DNA from 3 places in the Streptomyces sp. R-74717 genome. Region 3 is predicted to be linked to each of the others. Evidence: riboswitches for the same ligand, from Rfam matches in the RefSeq annotation. Region 3 holds a riboswitch; each other region holds the start of a gene.
What was found. Region 3 has a riboswitch for cobalamin ahead of NRF20_RS34060 (cobalamin biosynthesis protein). Riboswitches for the same ligand answer to the same signal wherever they lie in the genome.
Positions count from the first base shown of each region.

Region 1: linked by a shared signal. The riboswitch ahead of NRF20_RS15920 (ribonucleoside-diphosphate reductase subunit alpha) and the one ahead of NRF20_RS34060 (cobalamin biosynthesis protein) in region 3 are both predicted to bind cobalamin.
Region 2: linked by a shared signal. The riboswitch ahead of NRF20_RS31390 (prenyltransferase/squalene oxidase repeat-containing protein) and the one ahead of NRF20_RS34060 (cobalamin biosynthesis protein) in region 3 are both predicted to bind cobalamin.

Region 1 covers NZ_CP102361.1:3,552,728-3,563,175, reverse strand. Annotated here, with positions in the region: gene NRF20_RS15955 (HD-GYP domain-containing protein) at 1-798, shown strand, start outside; gene NRF20_RS15950 (tetratricopeptide repeat protein) at 890-1,882, shown strand; gene def (peptide deformylase) at 1,980-2,618, shown strand; gene NRF20_RS15940 (D-Ala-D-Ala carboxypeptidase family metallohydrolase) at 2,833-3,525, shown strand; gene NRF20_RS15935 (GlxA family transcriptional regulator) at 3,589-4,563, opposite strand; gene NRF20_RS15930 (hypothetical protein) at 4,645-4,857, shown strand; gene NRF20_RS15925 (ribonucleotide-diphosphate reductase subunit beta) at 4,854-5,873, opposite strand; gene NRF20_RS15920 (ribonucleoside-diphosphate reductase subunit alpha) at 5,873-8,284, opposite strand; cobalamin riboswitch at 8,422-8,563, opposite strand; gene mctP (monocarboxylate uptake permease MctP) at 8,715-10,352, opposite strand; gene NRF20_RS15910 (DUF3311 domain-containing protein) at 10,349-10,448, opposite strand, start outside.
Region 2 covers NZ_CP102361.1:6,842,982-6,853,429, forward strand. Annotated here, with positions in the region: gene NRF20_RS31375 (ABC transporter ATP-binding protein) at 1-1,363, opposite strand, end outside; gene NRF20_RS31380 (energy-coupling factor transporter transmembrane component T) at 1,360-2,514, opposite strand; gene NRF20_RS31385 (SCO2322 family protein) at 2,511-3,194, opposite strand; gene NRF20_RS31390 (prenyltransferase/squalene oxidase repeat-containing protein) at 3,191-4,465, opposite strand; cobalamin riboswitch at 4,575-4,710, opposite strand; gene NRF20_RS31395 (MBL fold metallo-hydrolase) at 4,781-5,860, opposite strand; gene NRF20_RS31400 (aldehyde dehydrogenase) at 6,130-7,590, shown strand; gene NRF20_RS31405 (ferredoxin) at 7,590-7,823, shown strand; gene NRF20_RS31410 (hypothetical protein) at 7,960-8,541, opposite strand; partial or broken gene NRF20_RS31415 (aldo/keto reductase) at 8,660-8,917, shown strand; gene NRF20_RS31420 (3-hydroxybutyrate dehydrogenase) at 9,026-9,868, shown strand; gene NRF20_RS31425 (helix-turn-helix domain-containing protein) at 9,898-10,448, shown strand, end outside.
Region 3 covers NZ_CP102361.1:7,432,003-7,442,450, forward strand. Annotated here, with positions in the region: gene cobN (cobaltochelatase subunit CobN) at 1-1,952, opposite strand, end outside; gene NRF20_RS34055 (cobyric acid synthase) at 1,961-3,496, opposite strand; gene NRF20_RS34060 (cobalamin biosynthesis protein) at 3,493-4,506, opposite strand; cobalamin riboswitch at 4,651-4,782, opposite strand; gene NRF20_RS34065 (hypothetical protein) at 4,955-5,185, opposite strand; gene NRF20_RS34070 (anion permease) at 5,221-6,486, opposite strand; gene NRF20_RS34075 (class II aldolase/adducin family protein) at 6,749-7,408, shown strand; gene NRF20_RS34080 (alpha/beta hydrolase) at 7,533-8,660, shown strand; gene NRF20_RS34085 (hypothetical protein) at 8,847-10,157, shown strand; gene NRF20_RS34090 (VOC family protein) at 10,215-10,448, opposite strand, start outside.

The DNA of each region.
Region 1 (10,448 bases), 3.9 Mb from region 3:
GCCCTGTGCGACGCTGTGCTCGCCGCCCTGCTGCTGCGCTCGCGCACCGTCCCCCATGGCTTCAAGAGCATGGGAGGTACCCCCCTCCCATACGGGCCGCTGCTCCACGACGAGCTGCGCGCCCTGATCGGCATCGGGTCGGCGGTCTGCGCGACCGGGGTCGTGATGGCCCTCGGGGTCGCCGTCGCGGGGCTGTGGGCGCTGCCCGTCCTGTGTCTACCGCTGCTGCTGACCCAGGTCTCGTTCCGCCGGTTCGTCGCCGTGCGCACCACCTACCGGCAGACGATCACCTCGCTCGCCCGGTCCACCGAGATTGCCGGATACACCCCGCACGGGCATGCCCGCAGGGTCGCGGTGCTCTGCACGGCCGTCGGACGTGAGCTGGGGCTCTCCGGGAGCGATCTGACCGTGCTGGAGTACGCGGCCCTGATGCACGACATCGGCCAGCTCTCCCTCGTCGACCCGGTCCCGGAGGGGGCGACAGCCACCCTGCCCGCCGCCGAGCAGCGACGCATCGCGCTGCTCGGAGGGGCCGTGGTCCGGCAGACCGGGGTGGACACCGAGGTCGCCGTCGTGGTGGAACGGCAGGCCGACCCCTATCGCGAGCAGCCGTTGTCCGCCAGGATCGTCAGGGCCGTCAACGCATACGACGACCTCTCCGGGGAAAGTCTCATCGGGCCGCTGGGTGCGCTGGAACAACTCAGGCTCGGTACCGGCCACGACTATCAGCCCGAGGTCGTGGAATCACTGGCCAGGGTCCTGGCCCGGGGCGGTCTGGCCCCCGTCCTGCCTGGGTAACCCATGGGTAATGAGCGGGTGTCCGGCCCGGCATGGTTGGATGCGAAGAGGAGCGGAAAACGAGGGTGTCCAGTCGGGACAGGCGGGAATCGTGAGGATCTTCGGGAAGGTACGGCATCGGCCCTCCGCGTCTTGGCGGCAGGCCACGGACCGCGCGTTCACGCTGATCGGCGACGGCCGGTACGAGGACGCGGGCGCGCTGCTGACACGTGCGGCGGACCTGGAACCCTGGCTCTCCGAGTCGTGGTTCAACCTGGCGTTGCTGCACAAATTCCGGCATGACTGGGAACAGGCGAGAGCTGCCGGCCTGAGGGCCGTCGCGCTGCTCGACAAGGAATCCGGTGCTCCCGACTGGTGGAACGTCGGGATCGCCGCCACCGCACTGCAGGACTGGCCGCTGGCGCGCCGGTCCTGGCAGGCGTACGGCCTCAAGGTGCCGGGCGCGGGCCAGTACACCTCGGCGGCCAACAGCGAACCGGTCGGCATGGAGCTGGGCAGCGCCGCGGTACGGCTGTCGCCGGAGGGCGAGGCCGAGGTCGTCTGGGGCCGCAGGCTCGATCCGGCCCGGATGGAAGTGCTCTCCATCCCGCTGCCGTCGTCCGGCCGCCGCTGGGGCGAGGTCGTCCTGCACGACGGCGTGCCGCACGGGGAGCGGGTCACCGCGGCCGGACCCTCGTACCCCGTCTTCGACGAGATCGAGCTGTGGGCGCCGTCCCCCGTACCCACCTGGGTCGTGCTGCTCGAAGCGGCCACCGAGGCGGACCGGGACGCCCTGGAGCAGCTGGCATCCGACGCCGGATTCGCCGCCGAGGACTGGTCGTCCTCCGTGCGGCTGCTCTGCCGGGCCTGCTCGGAGAGCCGGATGGAGAGCGACGAGGGCTACGGCGAGCACCTGGACCCGCACGACCACAGTGAGCCGGGTCATCCGGGTCCGCTGGGGCACCGCACCGCCGGTGAGCTGTGGGTGCCCGAGCGCGAGTGCGGGATAGCGGCACCGGCCGGACTGGTGCGCGGACTGCTGGACGGCTGGGTGGCGGACAGCCCGGACAGCCGTGAGTGGCGGGATCTCGAAGAAGTCTGCTGATCGGTGCCCGTAGGCTGTACGGGCACCGATCGCGGTGCCCGGGCCCCGGTCCATCGGATGTCCGGGTTTCAGGTTTTGAGGAAGGCGTACGGCGGACATGGCGCAGCAGGAGACGGACGAGCAGATCAGCGTCGACGACGAAGGTTTCGTCGTGGACACCGAGGACTGTGAGGCGCGCGAGGCGGCACATCGTGAGCGCGGCACCTCCCGTCCGATCACGGTCGTGGGCAACCCGGTGCTGCACAAGGAGTGCAAGGACGTCACCGAGTTCGACGACGAGCTGGGCCGGCTGATCGACGACATGTTCGCGAGCCAGCGGACGGCGGAGGGCGTGGGCCTTGCTGCCAACCAGATCGGCGTCGACCTGAAGGTCTTCGTCTACGACTGCCCGGACGACGACGGTGTGCGGCACGTGGGCGCCGTCTGCAACCCGGTGCTGGAAGAGCTGGCGCCCGAGGACCGGGTCCTGGACGACTCCAACGAGGGCTGCCTCTCCGTCCCGACGGCGTACGCCTCGCTGGCCCGCCCGGACTACGCGGTGGTCCGCGGGCAGGACGCCAAGGGCAACCCGGTCAAGATCCGCGGCAACGGCTACTTCGCCCGCTGCCTCCAGCACGAGACGGACCACCTGTACGGCTACCTGTACATCGACCGGCTCTCCAAGCGGGACCGCAAGGATGCGCTGCGGCAGATGGCGGAGAACACGCCGCGCTACGAGACCGTGCCGAACGACTGAGCATCCGGTTGCCACCGGGCGGGCCCGGTCTCCCTTGCGAGGGCGGCCGGGCCCGCCGTTTCCGTCCCTGGGTGGATCGTCAACTGTCGTTTGTCCGTGTGCAGTTGACGCGCGTCGACCAGTCCGACAAGCTCTCTCACCACATCTCCGTCGTGGTGGGGAGCCCCCTCAGCTCAGACGCACCGCACAACTCCTGCTGGGTCTTGTCATGACCATGGCTTTCGCCTTGGGTGGGGCCGTGGTGACCGCCGGCACCGCACAGGCCGACGGCTGCTACACCTGGACCCGCACACTGTCCCCCGGCGCCACCGGCAATGACGTCGTCCAGCTCCAGATACGGGTGGCCGGCTACCCCGGCTACAACTCCGTGCTCGCCGTCGACGGCTCCTACGGACCGGCCACCACCGCCGCCGTCAAGCGCTTCCAGGCCGCCTACGGCCTCGCCGCCGACGGCATCGCGGGCCCGGCCACCCAGGCCAGGATCTATGAGCTCCAGGACAACGACTGCACCCCGATCCACTTCACGTACGCCGAGCACAACCAGTGCAACACGACCTGGGCGGGTGGTGCCGTCGCGGCGGGCACGGCGAAGGCCAACGCCCTGAGCACCATGTGGAAGCTGGAAGCGCTGCGGCACGCGCTCGGTGACCAGTCGATCCGGATCACCAGCGGCTTCCGCTCCACCTCCTGCAACAGTGCGGTCGGCGGCGCGTCCAACAGCCGTCATCTGTACGGGGACGCGGCCGACCTCGGCGCCGGACCGCACGCCCTGTGCACCCTCGCCAAGGAGGCCCGCAACCACGGCTTCAACGGGATCCTCGGCCCGGGCTACCCGGACCACGGCGACCACGTCCACGTCAACCAGGGCCCCAGCCACTTCTGGTCGGCGCCGAACTGCGGCATCTGACACACGAGGGCCCCGTACGCCGGTCCGTCCGAACCGGCGTACGGGGCCCTTCCGTGCTCCGCGTCAGGCTACTTCGGTCATCGCGCTCGGGCCGCGGAAGGTTCGACGGTATGCATTCGGCGTCGTGCCCAACGATCGTACGAACTGATGGCGCAGCGCGGCGGCATTTCCGAAGCCGGTGCGACCGGCGATGGTGTCCACCGTTTCATCGGATGTCTCCAGCAGATGCTGTGCCAGCAGCACCCGCTGGCGGAGCAGCCAGCGGTACGGAGTGGTACCCGTCTCCTGCTGGAAGCGACGGGCGAAGGTGCGCGGCGACATGTGTGCCTGTACGGCGAGCTGTTCGACGGTCATCTCCTGATCGAGGTGGCGCTCCATCCAGACCAGCGTCTCGCCGACCGTGTCGCACCGGGTGCGGGGCAGCGGCCGCTTGATGTACTGCGCCTGCCCACCGTCCCGGTGCGGCGGCACCACCATGCGGCGGGCGATCGCGTTGGCGACATCGGGGCCGTACGCCTGCCGGACCAGATGCAGACAGGCGTCGATCCCGGCCGCCGTGCCCGCCGATGTGATGACCGGGCCCTCGTCCACGTACAGCACATCGGGTTCGACGACGGCCCGCGGGAAGCGGCGGGCCAGCTCCGAGGCGTGGCGCCAGTGGGTGGTGCAGCGGCGCCCGTCCAGCAGTCCGGCCGCGCCGAGCACATATGCGCCGGAGCAGACGCTCAGCACGCGTGCCCCCCGGCCCACCGCCCGGCGCAGGGCGTCGAGGACCTCTTCGGGGTAGTCCCGCCGGATGAAGTGGCTGCCGGCCGGCACGGCGATGAGATCGGCCTCGTCCAGACGGTCGAGTCCGTGCGGCGTACTGATGGTGAACCCGGCATGGGTCCGCAGCACCGGGCCCTCGGCGGAGACCACGGCGAAATCGTGGACCGGCAGGCCCTCGTCGCTGCGGTCGAGGCCGAAGACCTCGCACAGCACACCCAGTTCGAAGGGGTGGACCTCGTCGAGCAGCAGGGCGGCGACATTCTTCAGCATGGAGCAAGTGTGGCAGTAATTCGATGCTCTATGACAGTCCTGCCACTGCCGCAATCCGTCCGTGCGGACGAGAGTAGAGGCATGAACACATTCCTGAACGTCCTGGCCATAGCTGCACTCATCGCCCTCTTTCTGCTGCCCACCCTCGCCGGGCTCGCCCGGGAGCGCCGCATCGACCGCGAGCTGCGGGAAGCGGAACGGGAACGGGGGGACGCGCCACCGGAAACGGCGGATGCCGCGCAGCCGGTGACGGATGCGCGGCGCCCCTACCTCAGAAGCTGGGCCAGGATCTAGAAGTCGTCGTCGAAGGCGACCGAGCCCTCCACCGCCACCTGGTAGGCGGACGGCCGGCGCTCGAAGAAGTTAGTCAGCTCCTGCACGCCCTGCAGCTCCATGAACGAGAACGGGTTCTCGGAGCCGTAGACGGCCGGGAAGCCCAGCCGGGTGAGCCGCTGGTCGGCCACGCACTCCAGGTACTGGCGCATGGACTCGGTGTTCATGCCCGGCAGCCCGTCGCCGCACAGATCCCGGCCGAACTGCAGCTCCGCGTCGACAGCCTCCTTCAGCATGTCGGCGACCTGCTGCTGGAGCTCGTCGTCGAAGAGGTCCGGCTCCTCCTTGCGGACGGTGTCCACGACCTCGAACGCGAAGTTCATGTGCATCGTCTCGTCACGGAACACCCAGTTGGTGCCCGTGGCGAGACCGTGCAGCAGACCCCGCGAGCGGAACCAGTAGACGTACGCGAACGCGCCGTAGAAGAACAGCCCCTCGATGCACGCCGCGAAGCAGATCAGGTTCAGCAGGAAGCGACGGCGGTCGGCCTTCGTCTCCAGTCGCTCGATCTTCTCGACCGAATCCATCCACTTGAAGCAGAACTGCGCCTTCTCACGGATCGACGGAATCTCCTCGACCGCGTCGAACGCGGCGGCACGGTCGTCCGGATCGGGCAGATACGTGTCGAGCAGCGTCAGATAGAACTGGACGTGCACGGCCTCCTCGAAGAGCTGCCGCGACAGATACAGCCGCGCCTCGGGGGAGTTGATGTGCTTGTACAGCGTCAGCACGAGATTGTTGGAGACGATCGAGTCACCCGTCGCGAAGAACGCGACGAGCCGGCCGATCATGTGCTGCTCGCCGGGGGAAAGCTTGGCGAGGTCGGCGACGTCGGAGTGGAGGTCGACCTCCTCCACCGTCCAGGTGTTCTTGATCGCGTCGCGGTAGCGCTCGTAGAAGTCCGGGTAGCGCATGGGCCGCAGAGTCAGTTCGAAGCCCGGGTCGAGCAGGTTCTTCTCGGAGTTGGTGGAGCTCATTACTGGCAGGCCTCGCAGGACTCGGGGTTTTCGAGGGAGCAGGCGATCGCGTCCGCGTCGGGAGCCTGGGCCTGCTGCACGGGAATGGGGGCGGCGGCCGAGGCCTGGCCGGAGGCCGCACGGGCGATCCGGGTCGCCGGGCGCGAGCGCAGGTAGTACGTCGTCTTCAGCCCCTGCTTCCAGGCGTACGCGTACATCGAGGAGAGCTTGCCGATCGTCGGCGTCTCCATGAACAGGTTCAGCGACTGGCTCTGGTCGAGGAACGGCGTACGGGCCGCTGCCATGTCGATCAGACCGCGCTGCGGGATCTCCCACGCCGTGCGGTACAGCGCCCGTACGTCCTCCGGGATCCAGGCGAAGCCCTGCACGGAACCGCTCGCCTCGCGCAGTGCCTCACGGGTCCGCGCGTCCCACACGCCGAGCTGCTTCAGTTCATCCACCAGATATGCGTTGACCTGGAGGAACTCGCCACTGAGCGTCTCGCGCTTGAAGAGGTTGGAGACCTGCGGCTCGATGCACTCGTACACCCCTGCGATCGAGGCGATCGTCGCCGTCGGCGCGATGGCGAGCAGCAGCGAGTTGCGCATCCCGGTCTTCGCGACCCGGGCGCGCAGCGCGTCCCAGCGCTCCGGCCAGTTCAGCTCGGTGTCGTAGTGGTCGGGGTGCAGCACACCGCGCGCGGCACGCGTCTGGGACCAGGCGGGCAGCGGTCCGGACCGCTCGGCGAGCTCGCAGGACGCCTCGTAGGCGGCGAGCATGATCCGCTCGGAGATCTTTGTGGAGAGCGCGCGGGCCTCGGGGGAGTCGAACGGCAGCCGCAGCTGGAAGAAGACGTCCTGCAGACCCATCGCACCCAGGCCGACGGGGCGCCACTTCGCATTGGACCGGCCGGCCTGCTCGGTCGGGTAGAAGTTGATGTCGACGACCCGGTCCAGGAAGGTCACGGCCGTGCGGACAGTCGCGTCCAGCCGCTCCCAGTCGATGCCACCGTCGGCGACGAACGCACCGAGGTTGACCGAGCCCAGGTTGCAGACGGCCGTCTCGCCGTCATCGGTGACTTCGAGGATCTCGGTGCACAGATTCGACGAGTGGACGACGCGGCCCGGCTCGGCGGTCTGGTTCGCGGTCCGGTTGGAGGCGTCCTTGAACGTCATCCAGCCCTGGCCGGTCTGCGCGAGGGTACGCATCATCCGGCCGTACAGCTCACGGGCCGGCATCGCCTTGCGGGCCAGCCCCTTGGCCTCGGCTGCCCGGTACGCGGCGTCGAACTCGTCGCCCCACAGGTCGACCAGCTCGGGCACATCGGCGGGTGAGAACAGCGACCAGTCGCCGTCCGCGTCGACCCGGCGCATGAACTCGTCCGGGATCCAGTGCGCCAGGTTGAGGTTGTGCGTACGCCGCTGGTCCTCACCCGTGTTGTCGCGCAGCTCCAGGAACTCCTCGATGTCCGCGTGCCATGTCTCCAGGTAGACGGCGGCGGCGCCCTTGCGGCGGCCGCCCTGGTTCACGGCGGCGACCGAGGCGTCGAGCGTCTTCAGGAACGGCACGATGCCGTTGGAGTGCCCGTTGGTGCCGCGGATCAGCGAACCGCGGGCGCGGATGCGGGAGTACGAGAGGCCGATGCCGCCCGCGTGCTTGGAGAGCCGTGCCACCTGGTGATAGCGGTCGTAGATCGAGTCGAGCTCGTCGAGCGGGGAGTCCAGCAGATAGCAGGAGGACATCTGCGGATGCCGGGTGCCGGAGTTGAACAGGGTCGGCGAGGACGGCAGGTAGTCGAGCCGGCTCATCAGCCCGTACAGCGCCGCGACTTCGTCCAGGGCGCGCTTCGAGTCGTCCTCGGCGAGCCCGGCCGCGACGCGCAGCATGAAGTGCTGCGGCGTCTCGATGACCTGGCGGGTGTGCGGGTGACGCAGCAGATAGCGGCTGTACAGCGTCCGCAGCCCGAAGTAACCGAAACGGTCGTCGGCGCCGTCGGTCAGCGAACCCTCCACCAGTGCGTCGAGCGCGGCCGCGTGCAGCGCGACGAACTCGGCGGTGCGGTCCGCGATCAGGCCCTCTCGGTGCCCGACGGCCACCGAGGCGGAGAAGGACACCGCGCCCTGGCCCGCCGCCTCGTCCGCGATGGTGCGGGTCAGCAGCCTGGCCGCGAGCCGGGAGTAGGCGGGGTCCTCGGAGATCAGCCCCGCGGCGGCCTCCGTGGCCAGCGAGCGCAACTCCGCCTCGTCCGACCGGGCGTTACGGCCGCGCAGCGCGGCGGCGGCGACGCGACCGGGGTCGGTGTCGGGCAGATCGACGGTGAGGTCGGTCAGGGTCCGCAGCAGTGCGGTTCCCGGTCCGTCGTGTGCGGTTCCCTCGGACTCGGCCGCTTCGGACACGGCGACTGAAGCCGGATCGGCTGGCGCGATGGTCACGTGGTGCTCTCCCTCGCTCGGCTCGGGGCCGGCGGGGAGCGGGGCAGCCGGGCAGAGGTGGGCCCGCGTCGGGCAGCACTCATCACGGCGTCCACCGGCCCATCCGCGAGGCCCGGACGTCTGGCATCCGGTTCGGTCGAGCCGGATGCGCTGTCGGCAGGCCCTCGGACTTACCTGAGGGTGCGCAAAAGCGCACCGAATACACCGTTGCGGGACAGTTCCGGATTCGCACCGGATTTCCCTGCGGCGACAGCGAGCACGAGCATACATGTGGGGGCCGCTGGATGGGACGGCCCCCACATGTTGTGTCGCGCAACAGAAGTCGAGCCGACGGGACAAGCCGTGAGATCCCCTGCCGGAGCAGACGGACGGCCCGCCACGCCCCGCTGAAGGGGCGCGACGGGCCGTCGTCCGGCCGTGGGAGCGGTCGTCAGTGGCCGCCGCCCGGGGCCCCCGCCGTGGCCGGCGGGAGCTCCGCTTGGACGCTCGGGTCGCCCGCGTCGGCCGTGTAGTCGGCCGGGGAGGTCTCGTCGATCCCGGCGGGTGCCTTCACGGCGTTCAGAACGAAGGTGAGCACCACCGTCACCACCACGTTCAGCACGAACGCGGTCAGGCCGATGTAGCCGATCTCGCCGATGCCCGGGATCTCCTTGGACGACCCGCCGAAGTGCGCCTGGGTCGGGCTGGCGACCCCGTACGCGGCCACCGTCCCGTACACCATGCCGACCGCCCAGCCCGCGAGCAGTGCCCAGCGGTGGAACCAGCGGGTGAACAGGCCGCCGACCAGGGCCGGCATCGTCTGGAGGATCCAGATCCCACCGAGCAGCTGGAAGTTGATCGCGACCGTCTTGTCCATGGTGAGGACGAAGGCGAGCGCGCCGACCTTCACCAGCAGCGACACCAGCTTGGAGACCTTGGTCTCCTGTTCCGGGGTCGCGTCCGGCCTGAGGAAGTCCTTGTAGATGTTGCGGGTGAAGAGGTTCGCCGCGGCGATCGACATGATCGCGGCGGGCACCAGAGCCCCGATTCCGATGGCGGCGAACGCGACCCCCGCGAACCAGTCGGGGAACATGTTCTCGAACAGCTGGGGGATGGCCAACTGCCCGTTGTCCACCTTGATCCCGGCGGCGATCGCCATGAAACCGAGCAGCGCCAGCAGGCCCAGCATCAGCGAGTACAGCGGCAGGATCGTGGTGTTGCGCCGGATCACATTGCGGCTGCGGCTGGAGAGCGTCGCCGTGATCGAGTGCGGATACATGAAGAGCGCCAGCGCCGAGCCCAGCGCCAGTGTGGCGTAACCCCATTGGCCCGCTTCACCCGGCGCGAGCGCGCCGCGCGGTTTGCCGGTTGCCGGGTTGGTCTGGGAGAACGCATCGCCCGCCTTGGCGAAGATGTCGTCGAAGCCGCCGAGCTTGATCGGGATGTAGATGATCGCCACCGCGATGACCAGGTAGATCAGTCCGTCCTTGACGAACGCGATCAGCGCCGGCGCCCGCAGACCGGACGAGTAGGTGTACGCGGCGAGCACTGCGAACGCGATCAGCAGCGGCAGGTCCTTGATGAACCAGTGGGTGTTCTCTCCACCGCCCACGCCCATCACGTCCAGCACGGCCTGGATGCCGACGAGTTGGAGCGCGATGTACGGCATCGTGGCGAGGATGCCCGTGACGGCGACCGCCAGCGAGAGCCCCTTCGAGCCGAAGCGCCCGCGGACGAAGTCCGAGGTGGTCACGTACCCGTGCTTGTGCGAGACCGACCACAGCCGCGGCAGGAAGGTGAAGATCAGCGGGTACACGAGGATCGTGTACGGCACGGCGAAGAAGCCTGCCGCGCCCGCCGCGTAGATCGCCGCGGGAACGGCGACGAAGGTGTACGCGGTGTACAGGTCGCCGCCGAGCAGGAACCAGGTGACCCAGGTGCCGAACGAACGTCCGCCCAGGCCCCATTCGTCGAGGCTGGCGTCGTTCTCGGCCTTCCGCCAGCGCGCCGCCAGGAAGCCCATGACCGTGACGGCCAGGAAGAAGAAGATGAAGACGCCGAGCGCGACGCCGTTCACGCCGTCCTTCATGCCGACGCACCCCCCTTGCGGGCGCGCTGGTCACGCTGCCACAGCTTGTACGCGATCATCGTGAGTGCGGTGGAGATCAGCACCCAGAGCATCTGG
Region 2 (10,448 bases), 590 kb from region 3:
CCTCGGAGAGATCGCGGGGGTGTGTGTCGTCCGGCACACCGGGCAGCAGTTCGGAGACCAGGGCCCGACAGCTGCCCGCTGCGGCGCCCGCGTCGGCGTCGGCCGCGGCGCACTCGGCGGCGACCGTGTCCGCGTACAGCAGATCGCGTGGTTCCTGCGGTACGAGGCCGACCCGGCGCACCATCTCGCGCGGCTGCGTACGGTGCGGGGTCCGGCCCCCGACGAGGACGGTGCCCGCGGTGGGCTCGACCATGCCGACGAGCGCGGCCAGCAGGGTGGACTTGCCCGCACCGTTGCGGCCCATCAGGGCGACGGTCTCGCCGGCGGCGACGGTGAGCGTCACCCGGCGCAGCGCCTCGACTCGCCCACGCCGTACACCGAGACGCTCGACCCGGGCCGTGGCATCGGCGACGGGCTCGGAAGCGGCGGTGGTGGTCCGTGCGCCGCGGCCCAGCAGCCGGGCGAGGGCGCCGCGCCGCGCGGGGGCGGCGGGCAGCGGGGCCACGGTTGCACCGGCCGGTGCGGGCGACGGGGCGGGCGGCTGTGCCTGCGCCAGCCGCTCGCGCAGGCCCGCCGCCCGGCGCCGGGCATCGCGGACCGAGAGCGGCAGCGGCTCCCACCCCGCCAGCCGGCCCAGCGCGACGACCGGCGGGTGGACCGGGGAGACGGCCATGATGTCCGCGGGCGCGCCCATGACCGGTGCGACGCCCGGCGACGGCAGCAGGACGACCTGGTCCGCGTACTGCACCACCCGCTCCAGCCGGTGCTCCGCCATCAGGACCGTCGTACCGAGGTCGTGCACCAGCCGTTGCAGCACGGCGAGGACCTCCTCGGCCGCCGCCGGGTCCAGCGCGGACGTCGGCTCGTCGAGGACCAGGACCTTCGGGTGCGGGGTGAGGACCGAGCCGATCGCCACCCGCTGCTGCTGCCCGCCGGAGAGCGTGGCGATCGGCCGGTCGCGCAGCCCGGCCAGGCCCAGCAGATCGAGGGTCTCCTCGACCCGCCGCCGCATCACATCGGGGGCGAGGCCCAGCGACTCCATCCCGTACGCCAGCTCGTCCTCGACCGTGTCGGTGACGAAGTGGGAGAGCGGGTCCTGGCCCACCGTGCCGACCAGATCGGCGAGTTCGCGTGGTTTGTGAGTACGCGTGTCACGGCCGTCGACCGTGACCCGGCCGCTCAGCGTGCCGCCGGTGAAGTGCGGTACGAGACCGGACACGGCGCCCAGCAGCGTCGACTTCCCGACCCCGGACGGACCGACGAGCAGTACCAACTCGCCCTCGGGAATGGTCAGATCGACCCCGGAGAGGGTGGGGCGCTCCGTCCCCTCGTACTGCACCGAGACGTGCTCGAACCGGATCACTGGCTCTCCTTGGAGTTCGGGGCGCCCACCGGGGGCGGCACGGGCGCCACCACCGCGGGCAGCAGCCCGATCAGCACCGCCGCCGCGGGCCACAACGGAAGCACCGGTGCGACCAGCGGTACGACCCCGGGGTGCAGCGCCTCCCCGTCGACACCGCCCGCCCAGATCATCGCCACGGCCACGGCGACCCCCGAACCCGCCACCAGCCAGGCGCGCACACCCCACCGGTCGGGCCGGTAGCGGGTACGGACCGAGCGGGCCCCGCCGAGCCGCAGCCCGGCCATCGCGGCGACGAGCCCGGCGATCAGCAGCGGCAGGCCGTACACCGCACCCTGCGCGGCCAGCAGACCGTACGTACCCGCGCACACCCCGAGCAGCCCGCCGAGCGTGAGGACGTTCGTGGTGTGCCGGACGGCGGGCGGGACCTGTGCGGTGCGCCCGTATCCGCGCGCGTCCATCGAGGCCGCCACCGCGACCGACCGCTCCAACGCGCCCTCCAGGACCGGCAGTCCGATCTGGAGGACCGCCTTGATGCCACCGGTCGGACGGCCCCGCAGCCGCCGCGCGGTGCGCAGCCGCACCACATCGGCGACCATGTTCGGCGCGAACGTCATCGTGACGACGACGGCGACCCCCGCCTCGTACAGCGCACCCGGCAGCGACTTCAGCAGCCGGGCCGGGTTGGCGAGCGAGTTCGCCGCACCGACGCAGATCAGCAAGGTGGCCAGCTTCGCCCCGTCGTACAGCGCGAAGACCAGCTGTTCGGCGGTGACCCGGCCACCGATCCTGACACCCTTCGCCCAGTCGGGCAGCGGCACTTCGGGGAGTGTGAACACCGTATGCGTACCGGGGATCGGCGAACCGAGAAAGACGGAGAAGACCAGCCGCACACCGACGACGAACAGCCCGATCCTGATGAACGCTCCGTACGAACGGGCCCACGGCGCATCCGTACGGCGCGCCGCGACCACATAGCCCGCCACCCCCACCAACAGGCCGAGCAGCAGTGGATTGGTGGTCCGGGACGCGGCGGTGGCGAGGCCGAGCGCCCACAGCCACCAGGCCCCGGCGGGCAGGGCGTTGCTCCGGGTCGCCCCGGGGGCGCGCAGTGGGCGGCGCGGCCGGGCCGGGCGGGTGGTCGAGGCGGTCATCCGCGGCGGCGGCGGGCCTGCACGACTGCGGCTGTGCCGAGGAGAAGAACGGCACCGGCCCCGACCAGCACCCCGACGGACGGTCCGCCGCCGGAGCCGCCGGAGTCCCCGTCGGCGGCGGAATCGGCCGGGGACGCGGATGCGGACGCGGCAGGCGCCTGGTGACCGTCGTCCGAGACCTGTTCGCCGCAGCCCGAGGCCGGATAGCCGGATATGGCACAGAGCAGCGCGTCGCTGCTGTAGCGCAGCGGTTTGGCCACCGAGGCGAGCGCCTCCGCGGTGCTCGCGTCCGGGGCGACCCGTGCGCACGCGGTGCGCAGCGCGGGCGGAGTCTCGCCGGCCGGGGCGTCCGCCGCCGTGCCCGGGTCGATGACCAGCGCGACCCGCTTGGTGCCGTCCTCGGCCGGGGTGTCCGCGCAGATCTCCGTAAAGCCGGGGGAGCGGCGCGGCTTCGCCGAGTCCTGGGAGTCCTCGCTCACCGAGAACCGGAAGCCCTGCACCGCGCCGTCGTCCGGCCGGACCAGGGACGGGCCCTGGGTGGCATACGTCCAGCCGGTGCCGGAGCCCTCCCAGAACGACCAGTACCGGTACCCGGCCGCCTGAGCCGTCCCCGCGCCGAGCACGGCCAGGACGGCGCCCAGGATCACCAGGAGAGCGGCGGCCCTTCCCGCCCGCCTCACAGCTGCTGGTTCTTCCGGCGGCCGCTGATCAGGAAGCCGGCGCCCGCACCGACGACGAGGCCGATGCCGACGTACCACCACACGCCGCCGATCACGTCGTCCCCGCTGTGGACCTGGTCCTTCTCCGTGGCCACGTACCCGGTGTCGGCGGACGGGTCGGGCGTCGTGACGGCCGCGGGGGCGGGACCGGTCGCGTTCAGCTTGTCGATCAGGTTGACGCCGCCGAAGTCGCGGGCGTCGGCACCGGTCGCGTGGGCGGCGAGGGCGAGCTGCGCGTAGGCGGCGGGACCGTTCTGCTCGGCCCAGGCCGCGGAGTTCTTCTTCAGCCAGGTCACGGCCTTGGCCGCCTTGTCCTGGTGGCCCGCGGCCGACAGCGCGACGACCGCGTCCGCGGTGTTGCCGAAGTCGGGCTGCGGGGTGGAGTCGGCGGCGCCGGGCATCGGCGCCAGGTTGAGGTGACCGCTGGTCGCGAGGGTGTCCGCGAGGAAGTGGGCGCCGTTCTGGGCGGCCTGCTCGGGCGTGAGACCGGACCCCGGGTGGCAGTTGGGCGCCTTGACCGCGGCGTTGTCCCCGACGGCCAGGCCCTTGCCCATCGTGCCGAGCACGGCGGCCGCGGTGGCGTCCGCGTTGGCGGCGAGCTTCCCGGCCTTGTCGGGCTGGTAGGCGAAGGCGCCGCCGTCCTTGCCGCCGCACGGGATCGCGAGCCCCAGCAGTGCGTCGTAGGGGGTCTTGCCGCCCGGGGTCGTGATGTCCCCGATCCGCTGGCCCTGCCGGGCAAGGGCGCCGATCACCAGCGAGGTGGAGTTGGCGTCACTGGGGCTGCCCGCGGTGTAACCCCAGCCGCCGTCCTCGTTCTGTACGGACTTCAGCCAGCGCACAGAGTTGTTCACGATGTCCCGGTGCCCGCCCACCTCGACGAGCGCCTGGACGGCGGCCGCGGTGGCATTGGTGTCCAGCACGGTCTTCTCGGCGCACGGCTGGGAGACATCGGGCCGGTACGCGGCGTAGGCGCCGTTGCCGCACTGCTGGGCGATCAGCCAGTCCACCGACTTCGTGGCGGGCGTGACGCCCTCGACCCGCTGGGCGAGGAAGGCCAGCGACTGCCGCCAGACACCGTCGTACGTGGGGTCCTTCGTCCCGTACAGCCCGGAAGGCAGTGCGACGGACGGCGAGGGCGACGGGGACGGCGCTGCGACCGCGACCGGGGCAGCGGCCGCACAGAGCACGGTGGCGGTGACGGCGAGCGTTGCTGCGCTGCGGCGTACGGTCATGGCGGGCGGGGCCTCTCCTGCGGGGGGGAACCGGGCACAGGCACGCTCACGCACCAGGCTCCGGCTCCGTATACCTCGACGGTGCCGACCACCGGGGTTCCGGTGGTGCGAGCCGGTCACGACCGCGGACAGGGCATTCCGACTCACCGTCTCCTACGACGGTTCACGGCTGCGTGGTCAGTGCCGGATTTGCACCGGCTTCCCCCTGAACGGGCATGATGACGACTCGCACACTCTACCGGGCGGGTTCGGACGGCCTCCGAGCCGGGAGGAGCGCCGACGCCCGTCCTCCCTCCCGCCGGGGCGGGAGCCCCGTCACACCGCGATGTACATCACCGGCTCGCTCCCCGCCACCGCCTCCGCGCGCCCCAGCTTCACCAGCCGCCGCAGATGCGCCTCCGCCTCCGAGACGGCGATGCTCCGCGAGCCGTGCGGGATCTGCGCCCAGGGCCGGTTCCACTCCATCCGCTCGGCCAGCTGCCACGGCGTCAGCGGGGCGGCCAGCAGTTTGAGCAGGCCGGTCAGCCGCTCCTCGTGATGGTCCAGGAGTTCCTGGACGCGGCCTGCGGCATCCGCGAACGCGTACTGATGGGCGGGCAGCACCTCGGCGACCCCGAGCCTGCCGATGTGCTCCAACGAGTCGAGGTAGTCGCCAAGGGGGTCTCCCCTGCTCGAACGCAGCTGAGAGCTTGGGGAAGGGTCGGTGACCGTGGCGTCGTCCCGGTCCTCGTACAGCCCGATGTGCGGGCTGATCCCCGGCAGCAGATGATCCCCGGAGAAGAGCCGGCCACGGCCCGGCAGATTCCTCGGATGCTCCTCCTCCAGGTGCAGGCAGACATGGCCGGGCGTGTGCCCCGGCGTCCAGATGGCCCGCAGCTTGCGGCCTGCCAGACCGAGGAGTTCACCGGGAACGATCTCCCGGTCCGGAAGCGCAGCCCGCAGCCCGGGCAGCGTGCGCATCCGGCCCCTCTCGGCCGCGGCCGCCCGCAACGGCGCGAGATGCTCCTCGGGTGCACCGACCGCGCTGAGCTTCGCCGAGAGATACGTCAGCCAGGTGCCCGGCCGGGACTCACGGGTCCGCCGCACGATCGCGGTGTCCGCCGCATGCATGGCGATCCAGGCCCCGGACGCCTCGCGCACCTGCCCGGAGAGGCCGTGGTGGTCCGGGTGATGGTGGGTGATGACCACACCGTGGATGTCGCCGATATCCACACCGGTGGCGGCGAGCCCGTCGGTGAGCGTGTCCCACGCCTCCGGATCGTCCCAGCCCGTATCGATCAGGACCGGTCCGCGATCGGTGTCGAGAACATGCACAAGAGTGTGGCCGAGCGGATTGTCAGGGATGGGGACCTTGATGCTGTGTACGCCTCCGCCGTGGTCGGTCACCTGCGTCATGGGCTCCCCATCTCTCTCCGCGGCCTGGTCGGCGTACCGGACGTACGGCTGTGCGGTGCACCGCGCCCACTGTAACGAGAACTTGTTTCAGTAGTAGCCCCAGTCGACCATCTATTCGTTCGAGGACCCTCCTCGGTCGGGCGGCGGCCCGGACCGATCGGCCGACGGCCCGGGTGGGCGCTGTCGCAGCCGTGGACTCCTGGAACTGGAACTGGTATCAGTTCTGACACAGAGTCAGGTATCGTGCCGGGTCGCGGGAGGCAGCAGCCATGACCGAGCTTGTCGAACACGGAAAACTGTTCATCGGCGGGGAGTTGGTCGATCCGCTGGGCCGGGATGTCATCGAGGTCATCTCCCCGCACACCGAACAGGTCATCGGACGGGTGCCGCACGCCTGCGAGGGGGACGTGGACCGGGCTGTCGCCGCCGCCCGGCGGGCCTTCGACGAGGGGCCCTGGCCGCGGGCGTCCCTCGACGAGCGGATCGAGGTGATCACCCGGATCAAGGACGCGTTCGCCGTGCGGTACGAGGAGATCGCCCGGGTCATCAGCTCGGAGAACGGCACCCCGTACACGTCCGGTGTCATGGTGCAGGCGCTTGCCGCGATGATGGTGTGGGACGCGGCGATCACCGTCGCCCGCGGCTTCCCGTACGAGGAGCGGCGGGACGGGGTGCTCGGGCCGCTGCTGGTGCGCCGGGAGCCGGTGGGAGTGGTCGCGGCCGTGGTGCCGTGGAACGTTCCGCAGTTCACCGCCGCCGCCAAGCTCGCGCCCGCGCTGCTGGCCGGCTGCTCCGCCGTGCTCAAGGTCTCGCCCGAATCCCCGCTGGACGCCTACATCCTGGCCGAGATCGCCGCCGAGGCCGGGCTGCCGGAGGGGGTGCTGTCGATCCTTCCGGCCGACCGTGAGGTCAGCGAGTACCTGGTCGGGCATCCGGGCGTCGACAAGGTGTCGTTCACCGGGTCCGTGGCCGCGGGGCGCCGGGTGATGGAGGTCGCCTCCCGCAACCTCACCCGCGTCACGCTGGAGCTGGGCGGGAAGTCCGCCGCCGTGATCCTCCCCGACGCCGATCTGGACGCGGCCGTCGCGGGCATCGTCCCCTTCGCCTGGATGATCAACGGCCAGGCGTGCGTGGCCCAGACCCGCATCCTCGTCCCGCGCTCCCGCTACGACGAGATGGCCGAGGCGTTCGCCGCCGCGGCGGGTGCGCTGAAGGTCGGCGACCCGCTCGACCCCGCCACCGAACTCGGCCCCCTCGTCGCGCAGCGCCAGCAGCGGCGCTCGCTCGACTACATCCGGATCGGCCAGGACGAGGGCGCCAAGATCCTTACCGGCGGCGGTCGTCCGGCGTCCCAGGAACGGGGCTGGTACGTCGAGCCGACCCTCTTCGGCGACGTCGACAACTCCATGCGCATCGCCCGCGAGGAGATCTTCGGCCCCGTCATCTGCCTCCTGCCGTACGGCGACGAGGCCGAGGCCGTACGGATCGCCAACGACTCCGACTACGGGCTCAGCGGCAGCGTCTGGACCGCCGACACCGAACGCGGCATCGACATCGCCCGCCGGGTCAGGACGGGCACGTACAGCGTGAACACCTTCAGCCTCGACATGCTCGGCCCGTTCGGCGGCTACAAGAACTCCGGTCTGGGACGGGAGTTCGGCCCCGAGGGATACGCCGAGTTCTTCGAGCACAAGATGATCCATCTGCCGGCCGGATACGAGGGGGCGTGATGAGGGACCGCTGGGCCGTGGAGGTCGACCGAGGGGTCTGCATCGGCTCCGGGATGTGCGTGAACCATGCCCCGGGCGGATTCGCGCTGGATTCCGCCCGGCAGTCCCACCCGGCAGCCCCGGAGACCGACGCCAACGAGAAGGTCCTCGCCGCGGCCGAGGGATGCCCGGTCGAGGCGATCACGATCACGCTGACCGGATCGGGGGAGGTCGTCTTCCCGCCGGAGGAGTAGGCGCAGGAGCGGACGGGGGCGGCGACGGTCGGAAGTCGATCCGTGTCCGACACCGGGAACGGGGCGACAGTCGATGTCGTGTCCACGACTCAGGGGAAGCCCCCGGAGAGAGGCGTGGCCTGGTGCTGGAGGCCGTTCATGGCGTGGGTGCCGGTGGCGTGGGCGTGATGGTCACCTGGTTGCCGTCCGGGCCGACGTGGACCGTGACGGCGTTCGGCAGGTGCACGTTGGCGGCGGAGAGGTACACGGTGTCCGAGGCCGGGTCGAAGTAGAGCTGGGCGGAGTCGGCGCGCACCAAGGTCTCGTCGAGCACTCTGCTGTGGACCCACTGCGCCCCCGCCGGTGCGAAATCGGCGAGTTCGGCGGGAATGGAGATGCCTTCGGGCTCGGCCCCGACGACCGCCGGCTGCATCTGCGTGGACGCCGTCAGGACGGCCACCGAGCCGGGGTCGAGCTTCATGAGGGCGCTGATGTAGTAGTCCGTGGGGCCGGGCACTCGGCTGTCCGCGCCGGGGGCCTTCTGCTGCCAGTGCGCCGAGACGATCCGACCGAGCTTCGGTAGGCGCTTGGCCAGCGGCTCGGTGTCAGTGTGAATCTCGGGGGTCTTTGAGGCCTCGGCCTTCACGTCGGCAGCGGGTCTGATCGCGCAGCCGGTGGCCACAGTTGCCGCCAGCAGGAGCGCGCTTGCCCGTACAAGAGATCTTTTACGGTCCGTCACTGCTTCTCCCACCTCGCTCAGGGTCTGCTATTCCATCACGCGGCCTGTGAGGGCCAACCGGTGCGCTTGCAGAGCCTGATGATCAAAGAGGCGTGGTCTCAGGCCGTGCACCCGCTGCTACGTCCGTGCGGACAAGCCGCTGGGCCCGGAGTTCGACCACCCGGGCACCACCGCCCGGCAGGCGGCGCTTCGGGCGGTGGCCGAGGAGACCGGGGCGACCGTCAACCAGGTGGTCCTGGCCTGGCTCATCGGCGGCCAGGTTCCGTTCGTCCCGCTGGTCGGCGCCTCCTCGGTCGCGCAGCTGGACGAGAGCCTGGCCGCGGTGGACCTGGAGCCGGCCGCGGAGCAGCGGGCGGCGCTGGATGCGGCCCGCTGACGGCCCGGGACCGGACCCGCACCATGTACGCCGCCACCATGCCGACGTGCGACGGTGTGTGCACCGACCCCGTGTGACGGGGGCTTCGGTCTCCTTACGGTGACGACCATGGAGACTCCTCAGAGCCCGGAGCACGGGCCCGCCCCACAGGCCGCCCCGCCCACCGTCCCGCCGCCCGCCGCAGGTCCCTCGCCGTCGACCGCGGACCGGCTCCTCGCCGGACGCACCGCCCTGGTGACCGGTGCCGCCAGCGGTATCGGGCGGGCCTGCGCACAGGTCCTGGCCGCCGCGGGCGCCCATGTCCATGTGGTGGACAAGGCCGCAGGCGCCGCGAAGAGCCTGGCGGAGGCGATCGGCGGGACGGCGTGGGTGGTCGATCTCTCCGTCCCCGACGCAGTGGACACGCTGCCTGCCGACGTGGACGTCGTGGTCAACAACGCAGGGCTCCAGCACGTCGCCCCGGTGCACGAATTCCCCCCGGACCGCTTCGCGCTGATCCAGCGCGTCATGGTGGAGGCCCCGTTCCGCATCTTGCGCCGGACCCTGCCGGGCATGTACGAACGCGGCTGGGGACGCGTCGTCAACATCTCGTCCGTGCACGGCCTGCGGGCCAGCCCCTACAAATCGGCCTATGTGATGGCAAAGCACGCACTGGAGGGACTCAGTAAGGTGGTCGCGCTCGAAGCGGCGGAGCACGGGGTGACGAGCAACTGCGTCAGCCCCGGGTACGTACGCACCCCCCTGGTCGAGAACCAGATCGCGGACCAGGCCCGTACGCACGGCATCTCCGAGGAGGAGGTGGTGGGCCGGGTCATGCTGGAACGCAGCGCGATCAAGCGCCTGATCGAACCCGACGACGTCGCCGAGGCCGTGCTGTGGCTCTGCGGACCGCGTACCGCGCACATCACCGGCACCTCGCTCTCCATGGACGGCGGCTGGACCGCCAACTGATCCCCGACCCCTACGAACGATGGCCGCCCATGTCTGAACCGTCCGCCTCCGCCGCGCCCCATCTGCGGCGCCTCCTCGACCTGCTGGCCGACGACGCCCCCGCCGAGGCGCTGGGCGCCGTCTCCTCGCAGGCGCGGGCCGCCGGTGTGCCCACAGGCGATCTGGCGGAGGTGGAGCGGGCCACCGCCACCGCCCTGCGGATCAGGGGCGCCCTGCGGCAGCACCGGCGCCGCGAGCTCCAGCTCACCGCGCTCTTCGACACCGCGGGCGACCTGGCCGCATCCCGCGACCTGGACGACGTGCTGAAGGCGATCGTGCGCCGCGCCAGGATGCTGCTCGGCACGGACACGGCGTATCTCACGCTCCCCGACGAGGAGGCGGGGGACACCTATATGCGGGTCACCGACGGGTCGGTGTCGCTGCTCTTCCAACGACTGCGGCTGGAGCTCGGCCATGGGCTCGGCGGTCTGGTGGCGCAGACCGCGAGTCCGTACGCGACCCCCGACTACGGCACCGACGACCGCTTCCACCACACCCGCAACATCAACGCCGGGGTGCTGGCCGAGGGGCTCGTAGCCAT
Region 3 (10,448 bases):
AGGCCGTCCCGGATCTGAACGTCCTTGATCTCGCAGAGGTAGCCGTCGATGTGCATGACGAACGAGTCGAAGTCGTCGTCGCCGGGCTGTTCGTCGACATGGAGGTCGTGGTGCAGCTCGGCGGCCTTCACCAGCGTCCAGATCTGCGCCCGCACCGACGGGGCCTTCGCCGGGTCGAGATCGCTGACCAGCGCGTACTCGTCGAGCAGCTGCTCCAGCTTGGCCAGGTCGCCATAGGTGTCGGCGCGCGCCATCGGTGGCACCAGATGGTCCACCACCGTGGCGTGCCCACGGCGCTTGGCCTGGGTGCCCTCGCCCGGGTCGTTGACGATGAACGGGTAGATCAGCGGCAGTTCGCCGAGCACGGCGTCGGGGCCGCAACCGGCCGACAGGCCGAGGCCCTTGCCCGGAAGCCACTCCATCGTGCCGTGCTTGCCCATGTGGACGACGGCATCCGCGCCGAAGGAGTTCTCCAGCCAGCGGTACGTCGCCATGTAGTGGTGGGACGGCGGCATGTCCGGGTCGTGGTAGATCGCGATCGGGTTCTCGCCGAAGCCGCGCGGCGGCTGGATCAGCACCACCACATTCCCGAACCGGAGCGAGGCGAGGACGATGTCGTCCCCGTCCACGTACAGCGAACCCGGCGGCTCGCCCCAGTGCTCCAGCATCGAGTCGCGCAGCTCCGGTTCCAGCTTGTCGAACCAGGCCCGGTAGTCGGCGAGCGGCACACGCGCGGGGGCTGCCGCGAGCTGCTCCTCGGTCAGCCACTCCACGTCGTGGCCACCGGCGTTGATGAGACGGTGGATGAGCTCGTCGCCGTTGTCGGGGTGCCCGTCGACTCCGTAACCGGCGTCGCGCAGGGCGTCGAGGACCCGCACCGCCGATGCGGGCGTGTCCAGACCGACGGCGTTGCCGACGCGCGAGTGCTTGGTGGGGTAGGCGGTGAAGACGAGGGCGAGCTTCTTCTCGGCGTTCGGCTTGTGCTTCAGGACCGCGTGGCGCACCGCGATTCCGGCGACGCGCGCGGCCCGTTCGGGGTCGGCGCGGTACACCGGTACGTCGTCGGGGCCCTGCTCCTTGAAGGAGAACGGGACGGTGATCAGACGGCCGTCGAACTCGGGGATCGCGACCTGCATCGCGGCGTCCATGGGGGAGAGCGCGGCGTCGGAGGCGTCCCACGCGGCGCGCGCGGAGGTCAGGCACAGCCCCTGCAGCACAGGGACGTTCAGATCGGCGAGCGCGCCGATGTCCCAGGCCTCGTCGTCGCCCCCGGCGGAGGCGTCCGACGCACGGGTGCCGCCTGCCGCGAGCACCGTGGCGACCAGGGCGTCGGCCCTGCCGAGCAGTTCGTAGAGACCGGCGTCCGCGCCGCGCAGCGAACCGCAGTACACGGGCAGGGCGTTGGCGCCACGGGCCTCGATCGCGTCGCAGAGGACGTCCACGAACGAGGTGTTCCCGGACAGCTGGTGCGCCCGGTAGAAGAGCACGCCGACGGTCGGGCGGCCCTCGGTGAACTCGCGGCTGCCGCGCAGACCCCACTCGGGCATCTTCTGCGGCTCGGCGAAGCCGTGGCCGGTCAGCAGGACGGTGTCGGAGAGGAAGCGGGCCAGTTCTACGAGGTTTCCGGGGCCGCCCTCCACGAGGTAGCGCAGCGCCTCGGCGACGACACCGGCGGGTACGGACGACTCGGCCATCAGCTCCGCGTCCGGCACGGCCTCGCCGCCCAGCAGCACGGTGGGGATGCCCGATGCCTTGAGGACGGCCAGCCCGTCCTCCCAGGCGCGCTTGCCGCCGAGGAGGCGGACGACGGCGACGGAGGAACCCTCGATCAGGGCGGGGAGTTCCTCGTGGGCGTCGATGCGGGTGGGGTTGCCGATCCGGTACGGCGCGCCACAGGCGCGGGCGGCGAGGAGGTCCGTGTCGGCGGTCGACAGCAACAGCACAGTGCTCATAGGGGCGTTCATGCGCGTGCTCCAGGTGCTCCGGGGGCGATGAAGGGAAGTCCTGACGGTGCGCCCGACTCGATGAGCCGCAGCAGCGCGTCGGTGTCCGCGTGTTCTTCGATGAGGTCGCCGAGGCGGTCGAGCTGTTCCTCGCGCAGCGCGGCGAAGCCGGTGTCGGGGGCGGGGACGAAGCGCCGGCCGGCGGCCCGCGCGGCCTCGGTCAGGAAGCGGCGGCGGAATTCGTCGCTCTCCAGCGAGCCGTGCCAGTGGGTGCCCCACACGGCGCCGACCCGGCAGCCGTCCAGGAACGGTTCGCCGCCGCGTACATCGGCGACGCCGTGGTGGATCTCGTACCCCTCGACGGGGGCGCCGAGCGCCTCGCCGACGGGGCGGGCGAGGGTCTTCTCGCGGTCGAAGCGGATGTGAACGGGCAGCAGGCCGAGGCCGTCGATGTGCCCGGCCCTCGACTCGACGTCGTCCTCGATGTGTTCACCGAGGATCTGGAAGCCGCCGCAGATGCCGAGGACCGGCCGGCCCTCGGCGGCACGCCGCACCAGGGCGTCGGCGAGGCCGCGCTCGCGCAGCCAGGCCAGCGCGTTCACGGTGCCGCGGGTGCCCGGCACGATGACGAGGTCGGCGTCGGCCAGCTCCTCGGCGCGGTCCACGAACCGGACGACGACGCCCGGTTCGGCGGCCAGTGCGTCCACATCGGTGAAGTTCGACATCAGGGGTACGGCGCACACCGCGACGCGCAGCACGTCGTCGCCGTGCGGCGGCGCGACGACCGATTCGCGTACGGCTCCGCGCAGCGCTGTGCTGTTCTTGAAAGCGGGCCTCAGACCGTCCTCCTCGTCGATGCCGAGGCCGTGGGCGAAGGGCAGCACCCCGTAGGTCTGCCGCCCGGTGATCCCGCGCAGCATCTCCAGGCCGGGCTCCAGCAGCGACACGTCGCCGCGGAACTTGTTGACGAGGTAGCCGGCGATCAGCGACTGGTCCTCGGCGTCCAGCAGCGCCGTCGTACCGAAGAACGAGGCGAAGACGCCACCGCGGTCGATGTCGCCGACGACCACCACCGGGAAGCGTGCCGCCCGTGCGATGCCCATGTTCACAATGTCCGTGCGCCGCAGATTGATCTCGGCCGGACTGCCCGCCCCCTCGCAGATCACTGCGTCATACGTGCCCCGAAGCTGCTCCAGACAGTCCACGACCGTGCCGAGAAGCGCTTCCTGCCTGCCACCGTGGTAGCCGCGTGCACTCATCTCGCCCACCGGTCTGCCCATCAGGACGACCTGGCTGGAGCGGTCGCTACCGGGTTTGAGCAGGACCGGGTTCATCAGCGCGGTGGGCTCCACCCGGGCGGCCTGGGCCTGCATGGCCTGGGCGCGCCCGATCTCGGCACCCTCGCGGGTGACGAACGAGTTCAGCGACATGTTCTGCGCCTTGAAGGGCGCCACCTTCACGCCCTGGCGCACGAGCCAGCGGCAGATGCCCGCCGTGACGACGCTCTTGCCCGCGTCCGAGGTGGTTCCGGCGACCAGCAGCCCGCCGCTCATGTCCGTCTCCGTCCTGCGATCCGACGTCCTGTGACCTGAAGTCCTTCGGACCGAAGTCCTGCGATCCGTCGTGCGGCGAGGCCCGCACCCAGTCGTCCCGCCACACACACGCCGAGGGCCAGCGCACTCACTCGGCGCGACAGCCGTACCGCGCGTTCGATGTCCTCGGTCTCCACCGCCCGGCCCGTCTCCCCGTTGAGGACGGGGCGGTGTTCGATCCGGCCGCCGTACGCGAGGGTCCCGCCGAGCCGTACGCCGAGCGCACCCGCGAACGAGGCCTCCACCGGGCCCGCGTTGGGGCTCGGGTGCTTCGCCGCGTCGGCCCGCCACGCCCGTACCGCTCCACGTGGCCGCCCCCCGGCGGCCACGGCGAGCAGGGCTGTGAGCCGGGCGCCGGGCCAGCCCGCGAGGTCGTCGAGGCGGGCCGAGGCCCAGCCGTAGCGCCGGTGGCGGGGAGACTTGTGGCCGACCATGGCGTCGAGGGTGTTGGCGGCCCGGAAGCCGACGAGCCCGGGCACACCGGCCAGGGCACCCCACACCAGGGCGCCGACCACGGCGTCCGAGGTGTTCTCGGCCACGGACTCCACCACGGCGCGGGCGATCTGCGGTCCGTCGAGGGAGTACGGGTCGCGCCCGCACAGATGCGGCAGCCGCTCGCGGGCCGACTCGATGTCACCGGCGGCCAGGGCGCCGCCGATCGCCCGGGCCTCACGCCCCAGGGACGTACCGCCGACGACGGACCAGGTGGCGGCCGCGGTCAGTGCGACGGAGGCGGCGGGATGACGGCGTACGGCACGGGTGATCAGCGCGGCACCACCCGCAGCGCCTCCGGCGCAGACCAGGGTGTGCAGGGCGCCCCACCCGCGGTGGTCGCGCCACAGACGCCGTTCGACGCCCGCCGCGGCCCGCCCGAAGGCGGCGACCGGATGTCCCCTGCGGGGGTCACCGAGCAGCAGATCGCCGATCAGACCGGCCGTGGCGCCGTACGCGAAGACGCGGTCGGCACGCACGGCTCAACCGGCCGTTACGCCTCGAAGGACCTTCGTACAGGCGGCTCTCGTCGAGAGCGCCACAGCAACGGACGCACGGCAGCCAGGCATGGCGATATGTCCTCACTCAGGGTCCGCGCCCTGGTTCGACGTGACCGGCGACGAGAGTCTCCTGGCTCCCGGATCCGCAGTTCCCCCGGCCTTCCAACCCGCTCGCGCGTGCCGTGACTTCCGGTGTGGGGGACTGCTCCCCGGTGACAGTGGCGGGACCGCGCCGGATTCGCACCGGCTTCCTCTGCTGTCGCCGTAATTGGCTCCGGCAGTCCACCACGCTCCGCGAACGCCCGTCAACTTGCCGTTGACCTGCGACGGTGCAGTGTGCTGAGCCCCACATCGGGCCGGGCACACCACGACGGGCCGGACACACGAGGTGTGTCCGGCCCGACGAGGGGAGTGCGCGGAGGAGGGCTCAGGCGACGATCAGATAGATCCCGTACGCGACCGCCGCAGCGCACAGCGCGAAGCAGACGTAGGCGCCGGCGCGGGCCAGCAGCAGTGAGCCGCCGGAGCCGCCCTGCGCCGCCGGTTCGGGCTGCTTGGAGAGACCGACGATGCCCAGGGTGAAGAAACCCACCAGCGCGACGGTGACGACGAGGGAGACGCCGAAGACGGAGCCGAGGGCTGCCCAGTCGATGTTCATGCTGAATCCTTAGACGGCCTGCCTAGGCGGCTGGCCTAGACGGTGGCGGGTCGCGCCGGGTCCTGGGCGGTTCCGGCCGGAGCCGGAATGGTGGTCTTGAGGTCCTGGGCCGCTGCCTGGGCCACGGTGAGCGGCGGGCTGACGGCGGCGATGGCCGTGGTGACGATGCCCGCGGGCTCGGCTTCGCCGCCCGTCGGGGCGACATCGCCGTGGCCGACCGGCTTGCGGCGCGACACCAGCCAGATCGCCCCGGAGCCGACGACCAGCAGCGCCGCGACGACGACGACACCCCAGGTGCCCTGCTTGGTGAGGAGCTCCGCGCCCGCGCCGACCAGGCCCGCGGCCGGCAGTGTCAGACCCCAGGCGACGAACATCCGGGTGGCGGTGGACCAGCGGACCACGCCGCCCCGGCGGCCGAGGCCCGCGCCCATCACGGCGCCGGAGCAGGACTGGGTGGTGGAGAGGGAGAAGCCGAGGTGCGAGGAGGCCAGGATGACCGTGGCCGCACTGGTCTGGGCGGCGAAGCCCTGCGGCGGCTTGAGGTCGGTGAGGCCGCTGCCCATGGTGCGGATGATGCGCCAGCCGCCCAGGTAGGTGCCGAGTGCGATGGCCGTACCGGCACAGACGATGACCCAGACCGGCGGGTTGGAGCCGGGGTGCAGGACGCCACCGGTGACCAGGGCCAGGGTGATGATGCCCATGGTCTTCTGCGCGTCGTTGGTGCCGTGGGCGAGGGAGACCAGTCCGGCCGAGGCGATCTGGCCGGCGCGGTAGCCCTTGGCAGTGGCCTTCTCCTGGGCGTCGTTGCGGATCTTCCCGCCGATCCGGTACGTCAGCCTGGTGGCCAGCAGCGCGGCCAGACCGGCGACGATCGGGGCGGCGACCGCGGGGAGCAGCACCTTGGTGACGACGGTGCCGCCGTTGACCGACGACCAGCCCGCCGACATCACGGCCGCGCCGATCAGACCGCCGAACAGGGCGTGCGAGGAACTGGACGGCAGTCCGACCAGCCAGGTCAGCAGATTCCACAGGATGGCGCCGACGAGTGCCGCGAAGATGACTTCTGTCCGCAGCCCGTCCTCGTTGATGATCCCGCCGGAGATCGTCTTGGCGACCTCGACCGACAGGAACGCGCCGACGAGGTTGAGAACGGCGGACATGGCCACCGCTGTCTTCGGTCTGAGTGCACCGGTCGAGATGGTGGTCGCCATCGCGTTGGCGGTGTCATGGAAACCGTTCGTGAAATCGAACACTAGAGCTGTCACGATCACAATCGCGAGCAGCAGCGTGATGTGTTCCATTTACCCAGGCAATCGCTCGACGTCATTGGCACGTGGACCGTAGGCAACCTGGATGAACGGAAGGTGAACTGGGCAGGGCGCTACGGTGACTCCAACTGGAGTCGGTGCGTTCAGTTTGTCCCTCGCAGGGTGGTGTGGGCCGGGCGCAGGGTCGATTCGGGCCCGGTTCGCCCCCCGCCATCCCCTTTGTGAACTTCTCCGGATTGTGACTTGTCCCGCCGATCGCATGCCCGTTCACCTCCAGGGCTGACAGGATCTCCGCATGAGCGATCAGCAACGGGACGCGATCGAACGTGCCTGGGACGGTGTCGTCGCCACCGCCCGCAGGACGGCGGCGGACGGCCTCGTCGTCGGGACCTCGGGAAATGTGTCCGCACGGGTCGGCGGTACGGTCTTGGTCACCCCGAGCGCAGTGCCGTACGACCGGCTTCGCCCCGAGGACGCCGTCGGCGTCGATCTGGAAGGCAACCGCATCCTCGGCGAACTGGCCCCGACCAGCGAACTCCCGCTCCATCTCGCGGTCTACCGGAACAGCGACGCGGCAGCCGTCGTGCACACCCACGCGGTGCACGCCACGGCCGTCTCCACCCTGGTTCCCGAGGTCCCTTCGGTCCACTACGCCGCCGCCATGCTCGGGGGCCCCGTCCGGGTCGCGGCCTATGCGCGCTACGGGACCGAGGAGCTGGCGCAGAACATGCTCGCCGCTCTGCAGGGCCGTACGGGCTGCCTGCTCCAGAACCACGGAACCGTGACCTACGGAGCGACCCTGGACGAGGCGTACGACAGGACCGCCCAGCTGGAATGGCTCTGCCGGCTCTGGCTCACCGCAAGCTCCGTCCCCGGACACGCCCCGACCCTGCTCTCCCCGGCCCAGCTGCGCGACGTACAGGAGGCACTGAAGGGATACGGACAACCGGGCTGACCCGACCCCTGCCTGCCCCCGCTGTTCCGGCTGTCCCGTCCCATCCGTCCGTCCGGCCCCCGGCGGGGCACCGGACGGCCGCCGTCCACTGGCAGGGTGCGGCGCACCCCACGACACTGAAGCGGTGCGCCCGGCAACAGTCACGGCAGCAGCCGTCACCACGATTCTCGGCGTCGGTGCGGCAACGGTCGCGGCCGGCCGGTACGCCAGCGACGCCGCCCTCAGGGTGCCGTCCGGGCGACCGCTCCCCGCCGACCGCAGACTCACCGTGCACGCCACAGCGGCCGGGCAGGTCACCCTGACGCGCTCCTTCGCCGCCCTGCGGCCCGGTACGTACGGACTGGAGGGCGACGACGTCCACGCCGTCGTCGGCCCGGTGATCGAACACGCCCGCCACGCCCCCGACACCGTCGTCCGCAGACTGCAACGAGTCAACCGCGGCAGCCTGGAAACCGGCGCCGAGGTCCGCATCACCCCGCAGCTGCACAGCGGCGACCCCTCGTCGGCCCTCGGACTCGATCACATGGAAGTCGAGATCCCCGGCGAACTCGGCCCCCTGCCCGCCTGGTTCCTGCCCGGCCCCCGCGACACCTGGGTCATCACCGTGCACGGCCTCGGCACCACCAGGGAACACCCCATGAACGTCATGGAGTTCCTGCACGATCTGCGCCTTCCCGTGCTCGACCTGGCCTACCGCGGCGACGCCGGAGCCCCGCGTTCCCCGGACGGCCTCGCCCACCTCGGCGAGTCCGAATGGCGCGACCTGGACGCCGCGGTCCGCTTCGCCGTGCGGTACGGAGCCGAGAAGGTCGTCGTGCACGGCTGGTCCACCGGCGCCTCGATGGCGCTGCACGCGGCCGTCAACTCCGCGCTCCGCAACCGGATCTGCGGTCTCGTCCTCGACTCCCCGGTCCTGGACTGGGTCACCACACTGCGCGCACTGGCCGTCGCCCGCGGTGTCCCGACCGCACTGCTGCCGCTCGCCGTCCGCGCAGCCCAGGGGCAGACCGGGCTGCGCGGCGCCCGGCTCCTGGACGGCTCCCTCGCCACGGCGCTGCATGTCCCGACCCTGATCTTCCACGGCCCGGACGACACCCTGGCCCCCTGGCAGCCGTCCCGCGATCTCGCCGCCCGCCGCCCGGACCTGATCGCCCTGCGCGCCGTACCGCAGGCTCCGCATGCGGCGATGTGGAATGCCGACCCGGTCCACTACGAAGAGGCCCTGCGCCGCTTCCTCACCCCCCTGATGTGACCTGATGCGAGGGATCGGCCGATTGGTGCCGGACCCCGCCCGCCACCCCCTTCCACCGCGAATTCGGGTTCCGTTTGGGCTTTCGGCCCGTCAGGGGCAAGACTGCTCCCCGTGACGTCCCGTACCCCGCGCGACTCCAGGCTGCGACTTGTCCGCCCGCGACCCCTTGCCACCGCTCGCAAGGCCGTGACCACCCGGCGCACCAGGCCGGCTCCCCGCCCCCCGGAGGGCACCCCACCCAGGGCGGAACTGGCCCGCCAGGCCAGGACGGCCCTCGCCGACGCCGTACGGATCGCCCGCTGGGCAGCCGACGGCGCGATCCCCGGCGCGCCGCCCCTGGCCGCCCAGGCCCTCGAACGGGCCGCGACAGCCCTGGAGTTGTCCCCGGCCCAGGTGCGCTCCGGCTGGGACCGGGCCCGGCTCGCCGGTCTGGTCGAACTGCACGGCGACACCGCACGCCCCGGCTGGCGGCTGCGCGCCTGGGACCGCGACGACTCCGCCGTGCTCCGCGGCTGGGTGGCGCTCTTCGACGCCTGGTCGCTCGTCCACCCCGCGCCCGAGGGCATCGAGTCCACCGCGGTCGCGGAGGCCGTCGAGGCCGTGCCGCAGGTGCTCTCCCTCCTCCAGCTCTCGGCGGGCCCGGTCACCGTGCCCGCCCTCCTGGACCTTCTCGGTCAGCGTGTCGCGGAACTCCACGAGGAGCGCTGCGAGGTGCCGTACGGGCCGCAGGCGCCGCCCGCACCGGCCGAATCCGCCCCCGCGGCACACCCCGCAGCCCTGGTCGCCCTCCTTCTCGACTGGGCCCTCGAGGGACTGGCCGCCGTAGGCGCGCTCACCCTCGGCGCCGGACAGGCCACCCTCACCCCGCTCGGCAACTGGGCGGTCTGGGTCAAGCTGGAACAGATCTGCGTCGCGGCCCAGAGTCCGGCCGGGAACATCGAGCAGTCCGCCGCAGACATGCTGCTCGGCTGCGCCCGGCTCACCCCCGGCCCGGCCCGCGCCGAATACCGAGCCTGGCTCGCCGCCCGCCCCGTCGGCAGCGCCGTTGCCGAACTCCTCGGCGTCGCCCGCGGGGAGGACGCACTGCTGCGCGGACTCGCCTTCGAGGCGCTCCGGGTCGTCGGCGCACCCGCCGAGCCCGAGGTGCGCTCCGTCGTGGACGACCCCTCGCTGCGCCCCTACGCGCTGCTGTGGCTGGCCGAGTACGGCGGAACGGACCCCGAGGACGCCCAGGACGTCCTCAGCCGCGAGGAAGCCACCTGGCTCTGGGTCGACACCGCGGCGGCCGTCGCGGACCACGGCGAGACCGGACTGCTGGTCCGCCATCTCGACTCGGCCGTCCAGGGCACGGTGCCGGCGCTGCTGGACGAGGTACGGGCAGTCGGCCACCCGCGCACCGTGCAGGTCCTGGTGGCCCTGGCCGCCGCGCACCCGGACCCCGCGCTGGCCAAAGCGGTGCGCCGGGCCGCGTTCCAGGTGCACACGGGCGGTGCGTAGCCCGCGTGAGTCCGCGTCGGACGGGCTTGGCCCCAAGCCCGTCCGGCCGATCGCCCGTCAGTCCGCCGACCCCGGCGCGTACGTCCCGAAGCTCCATACATTGCCCTCCGCATCCCGCGCAATGAAGTCGCGGGAGCCGTAGTCCTGGTCCGTGGGCGGCATCAGGATCTCCACCCCGTACTCCACGGCCCGGGCGTGGTGCTCATCGACCTCGTCCACCACGACGTAGACACCGGCCGGGCCCGCGCCCTGCATCGCCTTGGCGAAGACACCCTCGCGGCCCTTGGAGCC